DNA from 3 places in the Slackia heliotrinireducens DSM 20476 genome. Region 3 is predicted to be linked to each of the others. Evidence: riboswitches for the same ligand, from Rfam matches in the RefSeq annotation. Region 3 holds a riboswitch; each other region holds the start of a gene.
What was found. Region 3 has a riboswitch for lysine ahead of SHEL_RS13870 (diaminopimelate decarboxylase). Riboswitches for the same ligand answer to the same signal wherever they lie in the genome.
Positions count from the first base shown of each region.

Region 1: linked by a shared signal. The riboswitch ahead of SHEL_RS02850 (Na+/H+ antiporter NhaC family protein) and the one ahead of SHEL_RS13870 (diaminopimelate decarboxylase) in region 3 are both predicted to bind lysine.
Region 2: linked by a shared signal. The riboswitch ahead of SHEL_RS08535 (glycyl radical protein) and the one ahead of SHEL_RS13870 (diaminopimelate decarboxylase) in region 3 are both predicted to bind lysine.

Region 1 covers NC_013165.1:678,887-684,763, forward strand. The annotation lists gene SHEL_RS14215 (PrsW family intramembrane metalloprotease) at 93-773, shown strand; gene SHEL_RS02845 (HelD family protein) at 876-2,972, opposite strand; lysine riboswitch at 3,541-3,709, shown strand; gene SHEL_RS02850 (Na+/H+ antiporter NhaC family protein) at 3,773-5,350, shown strand; gene SHEL_RS02855 (IS3 family transposase) at 5,441-5,877, opposite strand, start outside.
Region 2 covers NC_013165.1:1,968,382-1,974,258, reverse strand. The annotation lists gene SHEL_RS08540 (glycyl-radical enzyme activating protein) at 1-579, opposite strand, end outside; gene SHEL_RS08535 (glycyl radical protein) at 604-2,973, opposite strand; lysine riboswitch at 3,034-3,206, opposite strand; gene SHEL_RS08525 (AAA family ATPase) at 3,410-4,810, opposite strand; gene SHEL_RS08520 (sodium-dependent transporter) at 5,037-5,877, opposite strand, start outside.
Region 3 covers NC_013165.1:3,120,610-3,126,486, reverse strand. The annotation lists gene SHEL_RS13885 (citrate/2-methylcitrate synthase) at 1-108, shown strand, start outside; gene SHEL_RS13880 (pyridoxal phosphate-dependent aminotransferase) at 174-1,313, shown strand; gene SHEL_RS13875 (M20 metallopeptidase family protein) at 1,524-2,660, opposite strand; lysine riboswitch at 2,797-2,962, shown strand; gene SHEL_RS13870 (diaminopimelate decarboxylase) at 3,024-4,322, shown strand; gene dapA (4-hydroxy-tetrahydrodipicolinate synthase) at 4,344-5,234, shown strand; gene dapB (4-hydroxy-tetrahydrodipicolinate reductase) at 5,236-5,877, shown strand, end outside.

The sequences.
Region 1 (5,877 bases), 720 kb from region 3:
TCGAACAAAACCGCACCTGATGCACGCAGTCGGGCTTCAGGTGCGTTACCATGAACATGGTCGATTTCCAAGCGTTACAGGAGGTCTTGCACATGGTCTTGCTCTTCGGCGTCATCCCCCCGCTGCTGCTGTTGGCATACGTCTGGCGTATCGATAGGGTGGAGAGCGAACCTGTGGGCCTCGTGTTCAAGGTCCTGCTGTTCGGCGGCCTGTCCACCATAGTTGCCGTGCTGTTCGAAACCGTCGGCGACATCGTCCTGGGGCTCTTCGGCATCCCCGAGAACACCTATCTGTACGCGTTTCTGGATTGCTTTATTGTGGTGGCCATTTCCGAAGAGCTCGTCAAGCGCTGGGCCATGATGAAGGCCGTCTGGCGCCGACCGGAGTTCAACTACTTCTTCGACGCGATTCTGTACAGCGTGGCGGCCGCCTTGGGCTTCGCGCTGATCGAGAACGTCGAGTACATCGCGCTGTTCGGTGGCGAAGTTGCCTTGGGCCGTCTGATTCCCGTCCACACCATCTGCGGCGTGTTCATGGGTTACTTCCTGGGCATGGCGAAAATGTGCGAGATCCACGGCAACCTGTCCGGCCGTCAGACCTACATGGTCATGAGCATGCTCATCCCCGTGCTGATCCACGGGTTCTGGGACTTCGCGCTCACCACCGGCTCGGACCTCCTGACCGTTCTGGCCCTGCTCATGGTGCTGTGCCTGACCATCTACGCGTTCGTGATGGTGCACAAGCGCGCCAAGGCCGACCATCCTCTGTGGTAGGCGCCCGCTCGTTTGCGACTTAGCGTTGCAATGCGAAAGCCCCGGCTGCACGGCTTCTTTCGGAAGCGCGGCGGCCGGGGGCTTTTTGTATGCGGCGGGGTGTTATTTCAAAAGCGGGGTCATGGGACCCAGGCTCATGACGGTGACCTGCTTGGTCGCACGCGAGATGGCCGTGTACAGGCGCCGGCGCGACAGCTGGTTTTCCGGATAGATGGCCGCCGATGCGTCGGCCACCACCACGCGATCGAACTCCAGTCCCTTTGCCAGCGGCAGGTCCAGCAGAATGACGCCATGTTCGGGAAGTTGCGCCTCGTGCCGCATGACCTGGGGGCATTCGTCGCCGAGCAGCTGTTCCAGGCGCTTCTCCTGGCGATGCCCCGACACGATGATCGCAGTCAGGCCCTCGCTGGGCGCGTTTGCCACGATGCCCTTGAGCTCCGCGACGTATTCGGCCTCCTCGGCGCATTCGACCAGGCGGGGCGGGGTGCCTTCGCGCTGCACCGAGCGCACCTGCACCTGTTCTTGCGAATCCATCAGACTGCAGAACAGCTCCGTGATCTCGGGCGTCGAGCGGTAGCTGGTCATGAGCCGACACTCGTCTACCTGCCCACGGGTCAGCCGGAACACTTCGCGCACCTCGTCGAAGGAGGCCGTGCCGGGCCTGATGGCCTGGTTCTCGTCGCCCAGCAACAGGAAGTGCGCGTTTTTGAAGTAGCGCGCCAGCACCATGAGCTGGGCCGCCGTATAGTCCTGCACCTCGTCCACCATGACGAAACGGGCGTGGCGGTTCGACAGTCCCGTGACGGCCATCTTCAGGTGCAGCCACTCGATGGGGGAAAGGTCCTGCGTGCCCAAAAGCCGCATGCCGATGCGGTTTAGGCGCAGCCATTCGGCGTTCTCGATGGCGTCGAAGGCCGGCGCGTATTTGACCTGCAGATACGTTTGCGCGTACTCGCGGAAGTCGTCTTCGTCCTGCGGATGGATCTGCATGCCGAAGATCTGCGACTGCTCCTCCACACTCAGGTTGAGCATCTCGCCGTGTACGGCTTCGCTGGTGCACAGGCTTGCCAGGCGGTTCTCCAGCCGCTCGTTCAGGTCTTCGCACACCAGCGCGAACAGGCGCGGACCTGCGGGAATGCGCTTGTGCTTGTTGATGGCGCTGCGGATCTGGTTGGCCGAGATGACACTCTGGTCGCCCAGGCGGATGTCCCGGAAGTCTTCCTGGTCCAGCTTCAGGTTGACCACCGCGGCGTCGATCGCCTTAAGCGACTCGGCGGTGGCGTGCGCATCCTGGCCGCTGGCCTGCACGCCCAGGAAATCCATGAGCTGGGCGTAGGTGCGGGTCTGCGGGTTGCGTTCGCCCATATCGGGCAGCACGTTGTCGATATACTTCTGGAACACCGGGTTGGGGGTGATCAGAAACACGTCGTCGGGGTTCAGGTTCTCCCGCTCCTGGTAGAACAGATAGGCGATGCGCTGCAGCAGCACCGAGGTCTTGCCGCTGCCGGCGATGCCGCCCACCAGCAGCGCGGGCACGTCGTCATGCCGGATGACCTGGTTCTGCTCCTTCTGGATGGTAGTGGTGATGGCCTGCATCTTGTCGGAGCGTTGTTTGGACAAGGCCGACATCAGCAGCGGGTCCTCGATGGCCACAGTGGTGTCGAAGTACGCGTTCAATTTGTCGCGATTGATGTCGAACTGGCGGCGGCACAGCAGGTCAACCTGGATGGTGCGCCCGTTGGCCTTGTACGACGTGCGACCGTTCTCCTGGTTGTAATAGACCTCGGCCACGGGGCTGCGCCAGTCCACGATAAAGTGGCGTCGCTCGTCGTTTGTCATGCCGGCCACACCCAGATAGATGTCCTTGACCGGCTCGCCCGGCCTGAACTGCAGGCTGACCTTCGCGAAGTAGGGTTGCTCGAGCAACTGCACGGCGCGACGCAGGCGCTCGGCGTTGATGGTGGACGAGAAGTTATAGCTGTCGATGATGCGGTTCATGGACTCGTAGTCGGCCAGCGTTTCCATGGTCATGTCGTCGCTGGCGAAGTCGAGGGCCAGCTCATCGCGCATGTCGCCGATGGTTTTGGCGGCGTCACGGCTGTTGGCCTCCATTTTGGCGAGCATCTCGTCGCGTATGCCGACCAGCTGCCCGTAGGTTTCGGTCAGATGCTGCTGCTCTTCTTCGAAAATAGGATCCATGTCGCTCCTTGGCTTCTTAAAAATTCGGGGTAAACATTGTAACGGTTTCCAGGCCCGCATGCGAGCACGGCGGCCAAGCCGTCCCATTCGTTACGTTCGCTGAGTCCGTCGACGCTCGGACCCGCGCCCGTCCGACCCCGGGACGCAGCGATTCTTGCGCTCCTGCCAAACCTGAATCCCCGATGAGGTAGGAAACGCGCGTTTTCTATATGCCCGGTGCCCGTTCGGCGGTTTTTGAAGGGTTTAAGGTCCTCTTTTCGGGGTCGCGAGGTCTCAAAACGGGGGTTCAAGCGCTTGAAACGGCGCGACGATATAGAAAACTCGCCTATCCTACCTCAAGGGGTCAGAAAAACTGGTGGGACGCCCGTTCCAGCAAGCATCCGTCCTCGTTGGTTATACATAAATGTACAAACGTATAACAAATACCGAAAACGGCGCAGCGTCTCACGATTCGCCAGGCCTGTGTGACAACGAACCCGCCGCCGACGATGCCGACGGGCACAACCGGTCCGAGTCGCTGGTATCCATGGTCAAACTGGGCTATAATCGCGAACACTGTAATGTAAACAGGCATGATAGAGGCGCGGTTTTCATCAGTAGCCCTTTAGGGGTGCGCGGAAACGCACAGGGCGAAAGGGACAGCCGCCGAAGGGCCTGCCGGGGTTTCCGTCCCGCAGGTGCCTGGGGTGCAGGAGAACATCCTGCGCACTGCCGCTTGACGGAGAGCTATCATGACCGGCGTGGATTCCATCCTCACAGGTCATGGTAATCATGACCTGGGCAGACCTAAAGGAGAGGTAATGGAATTCGCAGGAACCTTCTGGGCGCTCGTACCGCCGCTGGTGGCCATCGTCTTGGCCCTCATCACTAAGGAGACCTTCAGCTCGCTGTTCGTCGGCATCCTTGTCGGCGCGCTGCTGCTGGCCAACTTCAACATCATCGACACGGTCAACTACATCATCTTGGGCACGATCGGCGAGGGTGACGATGCCATGGGCGTCGGCTTCATCAACGCCATCAGCGACCCGTGGAACGCCGGCATCTTCATCTTCCTGGTGATGCTCGGCATCATCGTGGCCCTCATCAACGTGGCTGGCGGCTCCGCCGCATTCGGCGCCTGGGCGGCCAAGCACATCAAGACCCGCGTGGGCGCTTCGCTGGCCACCTTCCTGCTGGGCGTGCTCATCTTCGTTGACGACTATTTCAACTGCCTGACCGTGGGCGCCGTCATGCGTCCCGTTACCGACGTGCAAAAGATCAGCCGTGCGAAGCTGTCCTACATCATCGACGCGACCGCAGCCCCTATCTGCATGATCGCCCCGATTTCGTCCTGGGCCGCCGCCGTTTCGGCCACCGCTGCCGACCTGGACACCGGCATCACGGGCATCCAGCTGTTCGTGCAGGCCATCCCCTATAACTTCTACTCGCTGCTGACCATCGTGTTCGTAGTGGGCATCTGCATCCTGGGCTTCGATTACGGCCCGATGGCCAAGGCCGAGTTCGAGGCCTATAAGAACGGCCAGCTGGGCAGCCTGGGCAACGAGGAGGTCGTCGACAACAAGCGCGCCTCCCTGTGGGACATGCTGGTGCCGGTCATCCTGCTTATCGTCTTCTGCATCTTGGGCATGCTCTACATCGGCGGCTTCTGGGATCCCGAGGCCGAAGGCTACATGAGCCTGACCTTGGCTTTCGGCAACACCGACGCCTCCGTCGGCTTGCCTTGGGGCTCGCTGATCGCCGTCATCCTGTCCTTCATCTACCTGGTGGCCCGCCGCGTCGTGTCCTTCAAGGACGCCACCGGCTGCTTCGTCGACGGTTTCAAGGCCATGGTTCCCGCCATGCTGATCCTGACCTTCGCCCTGACGCTGAAGCTCACCACCTCCGCCCTGGGCGCCGACGTCTACGTCGCCGGCCTGATGGAGGGCGCCGCCGACAGCCTGTTCAAGATGCTGCCTGCCATCATCTTCCTGGTCGCCGTGGGCCTGGCCTTCTCCACCGGCACCAGCTGGGGCACCTTCGGCATCCTGATCCCCATCGTGCTGCCCATCTTCAGCAACGACCCGACCTTGCTCACCATCGGCATCTCCGCCTGCCTGGCCGGCGCCGTCTGCGGCGACCACATCTCGCCGATCTCCGACACGACCATCATGGCTTCCGCCGGTGCGAACGTGAACCACGTCGACCACGTGTCCACGCAGCTGCCCTACGCGCTTACCGTCGCGGGCGTTTCCTTCGTCTGCTTCATCATCGCCGGCTTCGTGCAGAACCCGTTCATCTGCCTGGCGCTGGGCGTCGTCCTGGTCATCGCCACGCTGTTCGTGCTGCGCGCCACCGTGGGCAAGAAGTCCCTGGAGGATCGCGCCGCCCACGCCGCATAGCGACGTTTGCCGCGTAGCATTTGCGCACTAAGAAGCCCCGATCCGGCAACTGAACTGCACCCCAGTTCTTGGACGGGCCAATAAAGCGGCCTAAGCCGCACACAGGGACTGATTCCGGAACTCCTCCGGGGTCAGTCCCTTCAGTTTAACCTGACGCCTCCTCGTGTTCCAGTGGACGATGTATGCATCTAAGTCGCGCTTGAACTCCTCGAAGCTCGGCCACGTCTGGTTCCGGAAGAATTCGTCTTTCAGGTGGCCGAACACCTGCTCCGTCGCGCCGTTGTCGATGCAGTTGCCCTTCCTGGACATGCTCTGCACGACGCCCGCCTCTTTCAGCCTGTTGCACCATCCGGCCTGCTGGTACTGCCAGCCCATATCGGAATGCAGGATCGGGGCAGAGCCCTCCGGTTTCTTGGAAAGCATCTGGTCGAGCAGCTCGATTTGCTGGGCCATGTTGGGGTGCAGCGATGTCGACCAGGCGACGATCTCCTTGCTCCCGAAGTCGTAGACCGGCGCGAAGTAGGCCT
Region 2 (5,877 bases), 1.2 Mb from region 3:
GGATTTCAGGTCGTAGAGCACCGTGGTGACGCTGTCTTTGGACGCCAGGTCCAGAAGCGCCTCGGCATCGCCGTAGCCTGTGGTATCGATGCATGTGCTGATGCCGCGGCGTGCAGCCTCGTCTATGAGCTCGCCCACGAACGCGGCGTGCGTCAGCATCTCTCCGCCGCTGATGGTGATGCCGCCGCCGGTGTTGTCGTAGAACTCCTTGTCCTGCTCGGCGTCGGCCAGGATCTCGTCGATCGTCATGGGTTTGGCAACGGCACGAAGCGCCTTGGCGTAGCACTGGTCGGCACAGGCCAAACACAGCGTGCACGAAGCCCTGTCGATGACGACGCCTTCGTCAGAATCCATGCGGATTGCTCCGACAGGGCACACGTTCACGCACTCGCCGCAGCCTATGCAGTTGTTCGGCGACTGGATGAGCTGCTGCTCGAAGCTGATGAGCTCGGGGTTGTGGCACCATGCGCAACGCAGAGGGCAGCCCTTCAGGAACACGGTCGTCCGTATACCCGGGCCGTCCTCGATCGAGAACTTCTGGATGCTTCCCACCAGTGTGCTGTCGGCGTTGCGTGTCATGCGGCGCTAAACCCCTGCGGTATTCTATCTGGACAGATGCGGCGTGCGCCGGATGATGGTGTCCTGGGCCTGTTTGTCCAGCTCGGTGAAGTACGCCATGTAGCCGGCGACGCGGACCATCAGACCGCGGTGCAGCTCGGGGTGCTTCTGGGCGTCGATCAGCGTGTCGTTGTCCACGACGTTGATCTGGATATGTTCGCCGCCGTTCTGGAAGAAGGTCTTCACCACGCCTTCGATGATGTCGATGCCTTTCTCGCCCTGGACGCCCTTGGGGTCGAAGCGCAGGTTGAACAGCGCGCCTTCCTGCAGGATGTCCTGGTCGATGGCGGCCACAGACTTCACCGTGGAGGTGGGGCCGCAGATGTCGCGTCCCATCATGGGCGAAGATGCGTCGCACAGCGACTCTCCGGCCAGACGTCCGTCAGGCAGCGCGCCTGTTACCTGGCCGTGGGGGAGGTTCATGGTCTGCGAGTCGATGCCGAAGGCGTAGTGTCCGCCGCGGGCGTCGGGCCACTGCTGCACGGTTTCGGCGATATGGTGCATCATCTCGCGGTATATGGCGTCCACATGGGGGTCGTCGTTGCCGTATTTCGGAGGCTTGTTCAGCAGCATCTGGCGAAGACGCTCCTGACCTTCGAAATTCGTGTCGCAGGCGCGGATCAGCTCCTCCATCGTCAGGTCGTGGTCCTCGAAGACGCACTTCTCGACGGCGGCGATGGAGTCCGCCAGGTTCGCCGCGCCTGTGACGTACATGCCTGCCGTGGATACGTTGGCGCCGCCGTGCTGGACGGACTTGCCGTTTTCGACGCATCCGCGGGTGACCATGGACGCGAAAATGACGGGGTAGCGGTTCATATGGATGGACTGCATCAGGTTGTAGCCGATGCGGATCTGGTCGTAGGCGTGGACAATCTGCTTCTTGAGGGCGTCCTTGAACTGTTCGATGTTCTTGAATTCGCGGGGATCGCCCGTGCGCAGGCCCATGAGCTTGCCTGTTGCCGGGTCGACGCCGTCGTGGAGCACGAACTCGATCATCTTGCCCATGTTCACGTATCCGGCGTCAGGCGAGCCGTCGGTTCCGCCGCCGCCGGGGCCGGCCTGGATGCATCCGACGATGGTCCAATCGCGGGCGTCCTCCAACGTGCCGCCCTTGGCAAGCGCCATCTTCATGGCGGTGGCGTCGTTGAAGAAGCCGGGGTTGGCCTGGCCTTCCTGGGTCATCTTGCAGCCGAAGCGGATAAGCTCTTCCGGTGTGGTGTCGCACACGCGCAGCGCCATGACGGGCTGCGTGGTCTGCAGGGCATCGGCGGCCTCGAGGCACAGCATGGACAGGTCGTTGGATGCGTCCTTACCGTCTCGGGTCTGTCCGCCCACCACCAGGATCTGCCACATGGGGTAGCCCGCGAACGACGTGGCGTACCAGCTGTCGCGCACCTCGTACACCTCGCAGGATTTCAGATACAGGCTCTCGAGAATCTCCAAGGCCTGGTCGCGGGTGATGTTCTTCTCGTCGATGACATCCTTCTTGTAGAAGGGCCACATGTACTGGTCGAAGCGTCCGAAGCCGATGGCGGTGGTGCACACTTCGATATAGAACGCCACGTGGATGAACCACACCATCTGGCAGGCCTGCCAGAACGTTTGCGGCGGGTTTTCGGGAACCACGCGGCAGTTTTCGGCCATCTGGCGCAGTTCTGCGGCACGCACGGGGTCGTCGCAGGCGTCGGCCAGCCGGTCGGCTTCGTCGGCCATGCGGTGGGCGTAGGTGATAAGCCCTTCGGACTGGATGATGCAAGCCTTCCAGAAATCGACCTTGGCCTGGTCTTCCATGGTCTGCGGCACGATGGCGTCGATGTTGCGCTGGCACTCGTCGATGTAGCCGCGGATGCCGACAGCCATGATCTTCTCATGGTCGCAGGTGGTTTCGCCGGACACGCCGTTCTCGAGGCCCACGCACAGGATGTCGTCGGATTCAAGCTCCTTGATGTAGGCGGGCATGGCCTCCTCGGCGACGTCTTCCATGGCTTTGCCCTCCCAGTAGGGAAGGGTGGCCAGGATGGTTTCGCGGTCTTCGGCGGAAATGTAGTAGGGGTCCTTGGTGCGGGTCTGGAACTCGTCGATGTCGCTTATATACCAAGAACTGGATTGGAACTCGGGGTGCAGGTTGGCGCCGCGGTAGGCGTTCGTGGCGGTGCCCACGATGAGCTCATCGTCAAGCACGAGGGTGGTCATGCGCTCGAGGATGTAATTCACGACCTTCGCGCGGAAGATGGGCACGGCGTCGCCCGCGAACTTCTGGTACGCCTCGGTTTCGAGCACGAGGCGCTCTGCGGTGATCGACGGGATGGTGTTGAAGTACCGGTCCCGCATCCTCTGAATCCTCGGTGTAAGCATAAGCCCTCCAAAACAAAACAACCATGGATGCGTTGCGCACATGGTTGCTGAGGATTCGGCAATCACGATAGCGCTCCACATCACTGTGACAGTCCGCCGGATGTTCTCCGACGTCCCAAGGAGCGGCAATCGAATTCTTGCTGGTCCCTTCGGCTTCTGGCCTTCCCTCGCGACGGCGGGCAATTCGTCCCGTGTGTCCGTCGGGAATGCCGAGAAGCTCCTCTATCAGGATTTCTGTTGCAGGACATACTACAGTATGCGAAAGCACCGCATGGCGGATGTTGGCTCCGTCTTGCGGTATTTAACGAAAAGTCAACAAATTTCCGCATATATGACGTCGGATATATGGAGAATTCCGACTATCGTTGAAGGCCCAGGTCAATTTGGAGAAGGGGAAAGGGCGTGAACGTCCGAAGACATGCCCCGCCTGCTGGTTTTAGTTCCAGCCTCCCAGGTCCTCGGGCTCGATGGTGCTCAGGATCTCCTTGTTCCCGCGGGCTTCTTCCAGACCGACCACGCGGGTGGCGTGGTTGCTGATGGCGTGCTCCATGTAGTTGCGAATGTCGCGAGCGTTTGCGAAGTTGTCGGGCTTGTGGTTCACACGGTAGCGAATCTGTCTGCGGGCCTTCTTGTCGGCTTCGGGGGAAAGCTTGTATTCGCGTTTCTCCAGATTCTGATGGAGGATGGCGATAAGCTCGTTGGCCGTGTAGTCCGGGAAGAAGATGAAGTTGCTGAAGCGGCTGCGCAGGCCGGGGTTGGAATCGAGGAACTGCTCCATCAGGTCGGTGTAGCCCGCCACGATGACCACCAGGTCGTCGCGGTTGTCCTCCATCGCTTTGAGCAGGGTGTCCACGGCCTCCTGCCCGAAGTCGTTGTCGCCCTTCTTGACGGTGAGCGCATAGGCCTCGTCCACGAAGAGCACGCCGCCCAAGGCCTCTTCGACAACTTCCTGCACGCGGGTGGCCGTCTGTCCGACATAGCCGCGGACCAGGCCCGACCGGTCCACCTCCACCAGCTGGCCTTTGCGCAGGACGCCCAGGTAGTGGTAGATCTCCGCCAGCATGCGGGCCACGGTGGTCTTGCCGGTTCCCGGGTTGCCCGAAAACACCATGTGCTTGGACACGCCGTCGGTCTTCATGCCCAGCTCCTGGCGCATCTTCTGCACCTGGATGAGGTTCACCAGGTCGTGGACCTGGCGCTTGACGGCGTCCAATCCCACCAGCGAGTCCAGGTTGGCCAGAAGCTCCTCCAGCTTCTCCTGTTTCTCCTCGGCGGATTCGGGGTCTTCCACGACGGCTTCGGCCACGCGGTAGAACTTCTGCGGGCCCGAGTGCCAGACCGCGTACTCTTTGACGAACTTCTCCAGCATGTCGATGTAAGAGGTGAACCTCCGCACTGCGGTGTCGCTAACGTCGCGCGTGCGGGTGGCCAAGATGGTCTGGCCGAACAGCTTGAACGTGTCGAAGAAGACCATGGCGCGCTGGCCCTTGTGCGGGTCGGGCTTGACCTTGCAGCCCGCATCTGCCAGCACGGCGTACTTCAGGGAGAGCGGCACGGTTTCTGCGAAGGCGGCCGTGGGTTTCGGCCTCGCAATGATTTGGCGTTTGTTGAGCTCGTTTGCCGGCTTGCCGAGGCCCTGCAGGATGAGCGTGGCCTCGTCGTCCCCGATTTTGCCGTCGGCATCGGCCAGGTAGGCGCCGAACCGCTCCAGATCCTCGTAGAACCTCTCCTTCGGGGTTTTTCCGCTGGTGGAAAGCCCTTTGACGTTCGAATGCGCGATGTCGCGGCAAACTTCGTCCGACGTTTCCAGAAGCGATTGCAGGTCGAGCTGTTCCATGAAGTGCGGTTCCTTCTCTAGTCCCAAGATGCGCCGCAGGGCGCATGTCCACGCCTATGATACCCCTGTGCGGTTCCTTCGTCATTTACGGCTCGGCAAATACATCGAAGCAGGTTTTCAACGATTTCGCTTCACGTCCGCCATGCGCGGGTTTCCCGAAACAAAGGCGCCGCCCCGAAATCGGAGCGGCGCCTTGTGCAAGTGCGACGTGAATGCGCAGGCAACGTTAGATGGTAATGATGCCTGCGGTGTTCAGCGTGTAGGAGATCAGGATGACCACCAGCAGCACGGGTGCCACGTACTTGATCATGACGACGAACAGCTTCTCGCCCTTGAATGCCGAGGACAGCTTCACTTCGTCGATAATGGCCTGCGGCTTCACGATGTAGCCGATGAAGATGCAGGTCAGCAGAGCCACGATGGGCATCAGGATGGTGTTGGAGATGAAGTCGAAGAAGTCCAGCAGCTGGAAGTCCTGGTATTCGCCCAAGCCGAACAGCGAGTGCATCGGGTCCATCCACAGCAGGTTGTCGTAACCCATGTTGACGAAGATGCCCATGGCCACGACGAAGATGCCGCTTGCAAGGATGGCGGTCTTGCGCGACAGCTTGAAGCCGTCGGCGATGATGGACGTGCAGGTCTCGAACAGGCTGATGCAGCTGGTCATTGCCGCGAAGAACACGAGCATGAAGAACAGGAAGCCCAGCATGGGGCCCAAAGCGCCGATGCTGTTGAACACGGTGGGCAGGACGCCGAACATGAGGCCCGGGCCCGCATGGGTCATGACGGCCTCGCCGCTGCCCAGTGCCGCGAAGGAGGCCGGGATGATCATAAATCCGGCCAGCATGGCGATGCTGGTGTCGAAGATCTCGATGCGGCGGACGGAGTGCTCAAGGTCGTGTTCCCTGGAGAAGTACGAGCCGTAGGTGATCATGATGCCCATTGCCAGCGACAGGCTGTAGAACATCTGGCCCAACGCGCCCAGCACCAGCTCGACGGAGAACTTGCTGAAGTCCGGAATGAGGTAGAAGGCCAGGCCGGACAGGGCGCCCGGCAGCGTGAGAGCA
Region 3 (5,877 bases):
TGGGCTGCACACCGTTTTGAGGAAATCGTCTCCGGACGTCGCATCATGCGTCCTGCCTACAAGAAGACCGGTGCCTCCCGCGACTACGTGCCGATGTCCGACCGCTAATCGCCGTTTGGGACAAAGGGGGAAATCCCCTTTGTCCCATTTTCGTTTTTAGGAAGGGAACCTCCATGTCGCTGCCTCTGAATTCTGCACTTGATCGTCTGCAACTGTCGGGAATCCGCAAGTTCGCAGCTTTGGCGAAAGAAGTTCCCGGATGCATTTCGCTTACTATGGGCGAGCCGGGCGAAAACACCCCCGACGCCATAAAAGACCAGGTCGCACTGGACTTGGCGGCAAACATGACGCACTATCCGCCCAACAACGGGCACGCGTTTTTGAAAGAAGCCATCTCGGAGTTCATGGCTCGCCAGGGCCTGGCGTATTCGCCTGACGAGATCATCGTGACCGCCGGCGCCACCGAGGCGCTGTACGCAGCGGCAACGACGGTGCTGAGCCCCGGCGACGAGGTGGTCATCCCCGGCCCCGGCTTCATCCTGTACGAATCCATGACCATCGTTAACCACGGCACGCCGGTGGTATTCGACACCACGCCGACGAACTACCAGATCACGCCCGAGGCGCTGGAGGCTGCGGTGACCGACCGCACCAAAGCCATTGTGCTCACGTCGCCCAACAACCCGACCGGCGTCATCCTCAACAAGGATAGCCTGGCGGCTGTGGCGAAAGTGGCCCGCGAGCGCGGCATCTACGTGATTTGCGACGATGTGTACAACCAGCTGGTGTACGCCGACGGTTACAAGAGCTTTGCAGAAAGCTATCCTGACCTGCGGGAACAGACCATCCGCGTGGATAGCTTCAGCAAGCCGTACGCTATGACCGGCTGGCGCATGGGCTGGATTGCCGCCGATGCAAGCTTTATCGCTCAGGCGTCGAAGATCCACCAGTACATGGTTTCGTGCATTCCGTCCTTCCTGCAGCATGCCGGCGTCGAGGCGCTGGCCACGGACATCGCACCCATGCGCAAGATGTATCGGCAGCGTCGCGACCTGGTGGTTTCGCGCTTGCGCGAAATGGGTCTTGACCTGGTGGAACCCGAAGGCGCTTTCTATGCGTTCCCCTCGATCGAGCAGTTCGGCATGACCTCCGAGGAGTTCTGCCGCCGCTTGATTTTCGAAGGCGGCGTGGCCCTCACGCCGGGCGTGTTCTTCAACGGCGAAGGGCACGTACGCCCGTCGTTCGCCAGCAGCTACGACGTGCTTGAAGAGGGGCTCTCCCGCATGGCAACCTTTGTGGACGGCTTGCGCTAACGGCTGTATCTTGCTGAAAACAGCTTTGCTCGAAGGGTGTCCTCGGTGGGCGCCCTTCTCTGTTGCTGCCATATAGCCTGGTTTCTCAATGGATCGACCCCGCGATGCCCCCCTGCGCCGCATCGGAATTTGGCGCGGGGGGACGCGTGGTTAGCAGATTGACCAGGACTTCTGCCGCATCTGACGTATGCGGTTCGGCCCCATGTCTCCTTATGGAATGCGAACCAGCTTGGCGTAGGTTTCCACGCCGCGCATCAGGATATCTTCGTCGAAGTTGAACGTGTCGGCGTGCAGCGGGATGCCGGTGCCGGTGCCCAGCAGGATGAAAACCCCAGGTAGATACTGCTGATACCAGGCGAAGTCCTCGGCGATCAGCAGCGGTTCGGGAACCGTGTCAAGCTCGGGCAGGGCGGCTGCGGCCAGGTCAAACACGTCGGCGTTGTTTATGACGGGCGGGTAGCCTTCCGAATACACGGTTTCGGCTGTGCATCCGAACCGGGCGGCGGCAGCGTCGGCAATCTCGGCGATCTCGCGGCGGGCGCGTTCGCGCATGTCCAGCGAGAAGGTGCGCAGACTGCCGGCGATGCGGGCGTTCGCGGCGATGGCGTTGCGAACGGACCCTGCGGTCATGCAGCCGAACTTGAGCAGGCAGGGCTCCTCTTTTTGGCGTTCCTCTATATATTGGTACACGTCGATCAAAAAGTGGCTGCAGGCCTGCAGTGCGTCGCGGCCTTGATCGGCCTTGGCGATGTGGCTGCTTTTGCCAGTGAAGGTGACGGTGGTCTCGTTGGCGGCTGCAAGCAGCGGACCCGGCCGGCTGGCGATACTGTCTTTCGGCAGGTCGGGCCACAGATGGAACCCGAAAATGCGGTCGACGTTGTAGCGTTCGAACACGCCGCTTTCGCACACCACCTTGGCACCTCCGGTGGTTTCCTCGGCGGGCTGGAACACGATAAGCACGCTGCGGTCCAGCTCATCCAGGTGCCGCGCCACATGATGGGCGAGGCCAAGCGCCATGGACATGTGGCCGTCGTGGCCGCAGGCATGCATCTGCCCAGGGTGGGTGGAAGTGAACTCCACACCCGTGACCTCGGTCACCGGCAGGGCGTCCATGTCGGTGCGGATGGCCGTGGCGTGCTCGGATCCGCGGTCGAACCATGCGCACAAGGTGCTTTCGCAGGGCGAAAGCACTTCGCAGGGCAACGGCTCCAAAGCCGCTTGGATGTAGGCCATGGTCTTGGGCAAATCGAAATCCAATTCGGGAATACGATGCAGGTCGCGGCGCCACCGGGTCAGCATGGGCTGAAGCTCGGCACGTTCTGCATCAGAAAGAAGTACGGTCGACATACGGTTCCTTGTCGTTTCAGGTCAGACGATTGTCAGGATTATACAAGTTCGAACCCGAAAAGCTGCCGCCCATGGTCTCATTTCATGCAAACGCGTGAAAGTGCTTGTAAATGCAGGGTGACAAGCGTTACTATGCCAACACGATAGAGGCGCGGATGCGAAGGGTTTCGGGCCAGCCGGCAGGCGATTATCCCGAAGCGAGGCAATTCCGCCGAATCGTTGCGACAGGCATGGCGCAACGGTGGGCTGTCGGGGAACACCCGTCAGACTGTCTGCAAAATTGCAGGTGCGCTATCTTGCTGAGTCGATTTTTGTCGCCAGCAGGCATGCGTCCTGCTGGCGATACGTGTATTTGGAGCGAAAATGGAAAAGAAGCCGTTTGTAACGAAGGACCAGCTCGAAGCTATTGCCGAGCAGTTCCCCACGCCTTTCCACCTGTACGACGAAGCGGGCATCCGCAAGAATATGGAAGCTGTCCGCGATGCCTTCGCATGGAACCCGGGCTTCAAGGAGTATTTCGCCGTCAAGGCCAACCCGAACCCGTTCATCATCAACATCCTGAAGGAATACGGCTGCGGCTGCGATTGCTCGTCGTTTACGGAGCTCATGATTTCCGAGGCGGTGGGCATTACCGGCCACGACATCATGTTCTCGTCCAACGACACGCCGGCCGAAGATTTCGTGTTGGCCGACAAGCTGGGCGCCCTGGTGAACTTCGACGACATCACCCATATCGAATTCTACGAGCAGCTCACCGGCCACATTCCCGAAACCGTATGCTGCCGTTTCAACCCGGGCGGCCTGTTCGAAATGGCAAACGGCATTATGGACGCCCCCGGCGATGCCAAGTACGGCATGACCGCCGACCAGTTGCGCGAAGCCTTCCGCATGTGCAAGGCCAAGGGTGCCAAGCACTTCGGCATCCACGCGTTTCTGGCCAGCAACACCGTGACCAACGAGTACTACCCCCAGCTGGCGGGCGTGCTGTTCCAGCTCGCCGTGGACATAGCCCGCGAAACCGACGTGCACATCGCGTTCATCAACCTGTCCGGCGGCGTGGGCGTGGCCTACAGCCCCGACCAGGAGCCCAACGACATTCGGGCCATTGGCGAAGGCGTCCGCCGCGTGTACGACGAGGTTCTGGTACCGGCGGGCATGGGCGACGTCGCCATTTACACCGAGATGGGCCGTTTCATGCTGGCGCCTTACGGATGCCTGGTCACACGTGCCATCCACGAGAAGCATACCTATAAGGAATACATCGGCGTCGACGCCAACGCGGTGAACCTCATCCGCCCGGCCATGTACGGCGCGTACCATCACATCACCGTCGCAGGAAAGGAGGATGCGCCGTGCGATCACGTGTACGACGTGGTCGGTAACCTGTGCGAAAACAACGACAAGTTCGCCGTTGACCGTTCGCTGCCGGAGATCGAGATGGGCGACCTGCTGGTCATCCACGATGCCGGTGCCCATGGACACGCCATGGGCTACAACTACAACGGCCGCTTGAAGTCCGCGGAGGTGCTTCTGCAGACGGATGGCACGCCGAAGCTCATCCGCCGCGCCGAGCGACCCTCCGATTACTTCGCCACCCTCGACTGCTTCGAAATCGGCACGAAACTCCAGACCATCGCGCAGCGGGAAACCCCGCAGGCGTAACTGAAACGAAAGGAATCCACCATGGATATCAAGAACCTGCAAGGCTCCATCGTCGCCCTCGTCACCCCGTTCAACGAGGACGGATCCGTCGACTTCGACGCCCTGGCCGGGCTTATCGACTTCCATCTGGAAAAGGGCACCGACTCCATCCTGGTGCTGGGCACCACCGGCGAGTCCTCCACCATGTCCCATGAGGAAGACGACGCGGTGTGCGACTTCACCGTCAAGCGCGTGGCTGGCCGCGTGCCCGTTATCGCGGGTTCCGGCTCCAACGATACCGAGACCATGCGCATGAAGAGCCTCAGCTACCAGAAGCTAGGCGCCGACGGTCTGCTGGTCATCACCCCGTATTACAACAAGTCCAACGAAGAGGGCATCTACCAGCACTTCAAGACCGTTCTTGATGCGGTGGAAATCCCCTGCATCCTGTACAACGTGCCTAGCCGCACCGGTTGCAGCATCTCCGAGAACAACGTGAAGCGCCTGGCCCAGCACCCCAACGCCCTGGGTATCAAGGAGGCTTCGGGCTCCATCGCGTATGCCACCAACATCGCCCGCTACCTGAGCGACGACTTCTTCATGTTCTCCGGCAACGACGACATGGTCATTCCGCTGATGTCCCTGGGCGCCCGCGGCGTCATCTCTGTGTGGGCGAACGTGGATCCGGCCGCCGTGCACAACATGACCACTGCGTATCTGGAAGGCCGCCACGACGAGGCTCTGAAGATTCAGCTGGACAACCTGGATCTGATCCACGCGTTGTTCTGCGAGACCAATCCGATTCCGGTTAAGGGCGCCATGGAGATGATGGGCCTGATCAAGGGTGTGTACCGCCAGCCGCTGTGGCCGATGGCCGAAGCCAGCGCCGTCCGCGTGCAGCAGGCCATGAAGGAGGTCGGTCTTCTTGATTAACGTGTTGATGGTCGGAAACGGCCGCATGGGAACGGTGATTGCCGGACTGATCGAGGCTGAAGAGAACATGCAGGTCGTAAGCATGATCGGCATCGAGAACAAGGACGATTCCGCAGTTTGGGAACCTGAAGCCGACGTGGTTATCGACTTCTCCCACAAGGACATGCTGCCGTTGGTGGACGAGTATGTGCGGCGTACGGGTGCCGCGCTGCTGTCGGGCACGACGGGCTACGACGAAGCTGATATGGACGTGCTTCGCGCGTTGGGCGAAGTGGCGCCGACGATCCACAGTGCCAACTACTCGCTTGGCGTGGCGGTGCTGAAGCACCTGGCCGCCGACGCAGCCAAAGCCTTGGAAGGCTTCGATATCGAAATCACCGAGACACATCACAACCAGAAGGCCGACGCGCCCTCCGGTACGGCGAAACTTCTGCTCAAGTCCGTGGACCCCGAAGGCGAGTGCGACGTGGTGAGCGGTCGCGACGGCATGGTAGGAAAGCGCCCGAAGCGCGAAATCGGCATGCATGCCCTGCGCGGCGGCACGGTTGCAGGCACGCACACGGTGCATTTCTTCGGCAACAACGAAGAGGTTGAACTGACCCATCGCGCCCAGAGTCGTACCGTTTTTGCGGCAGGTGCCGTG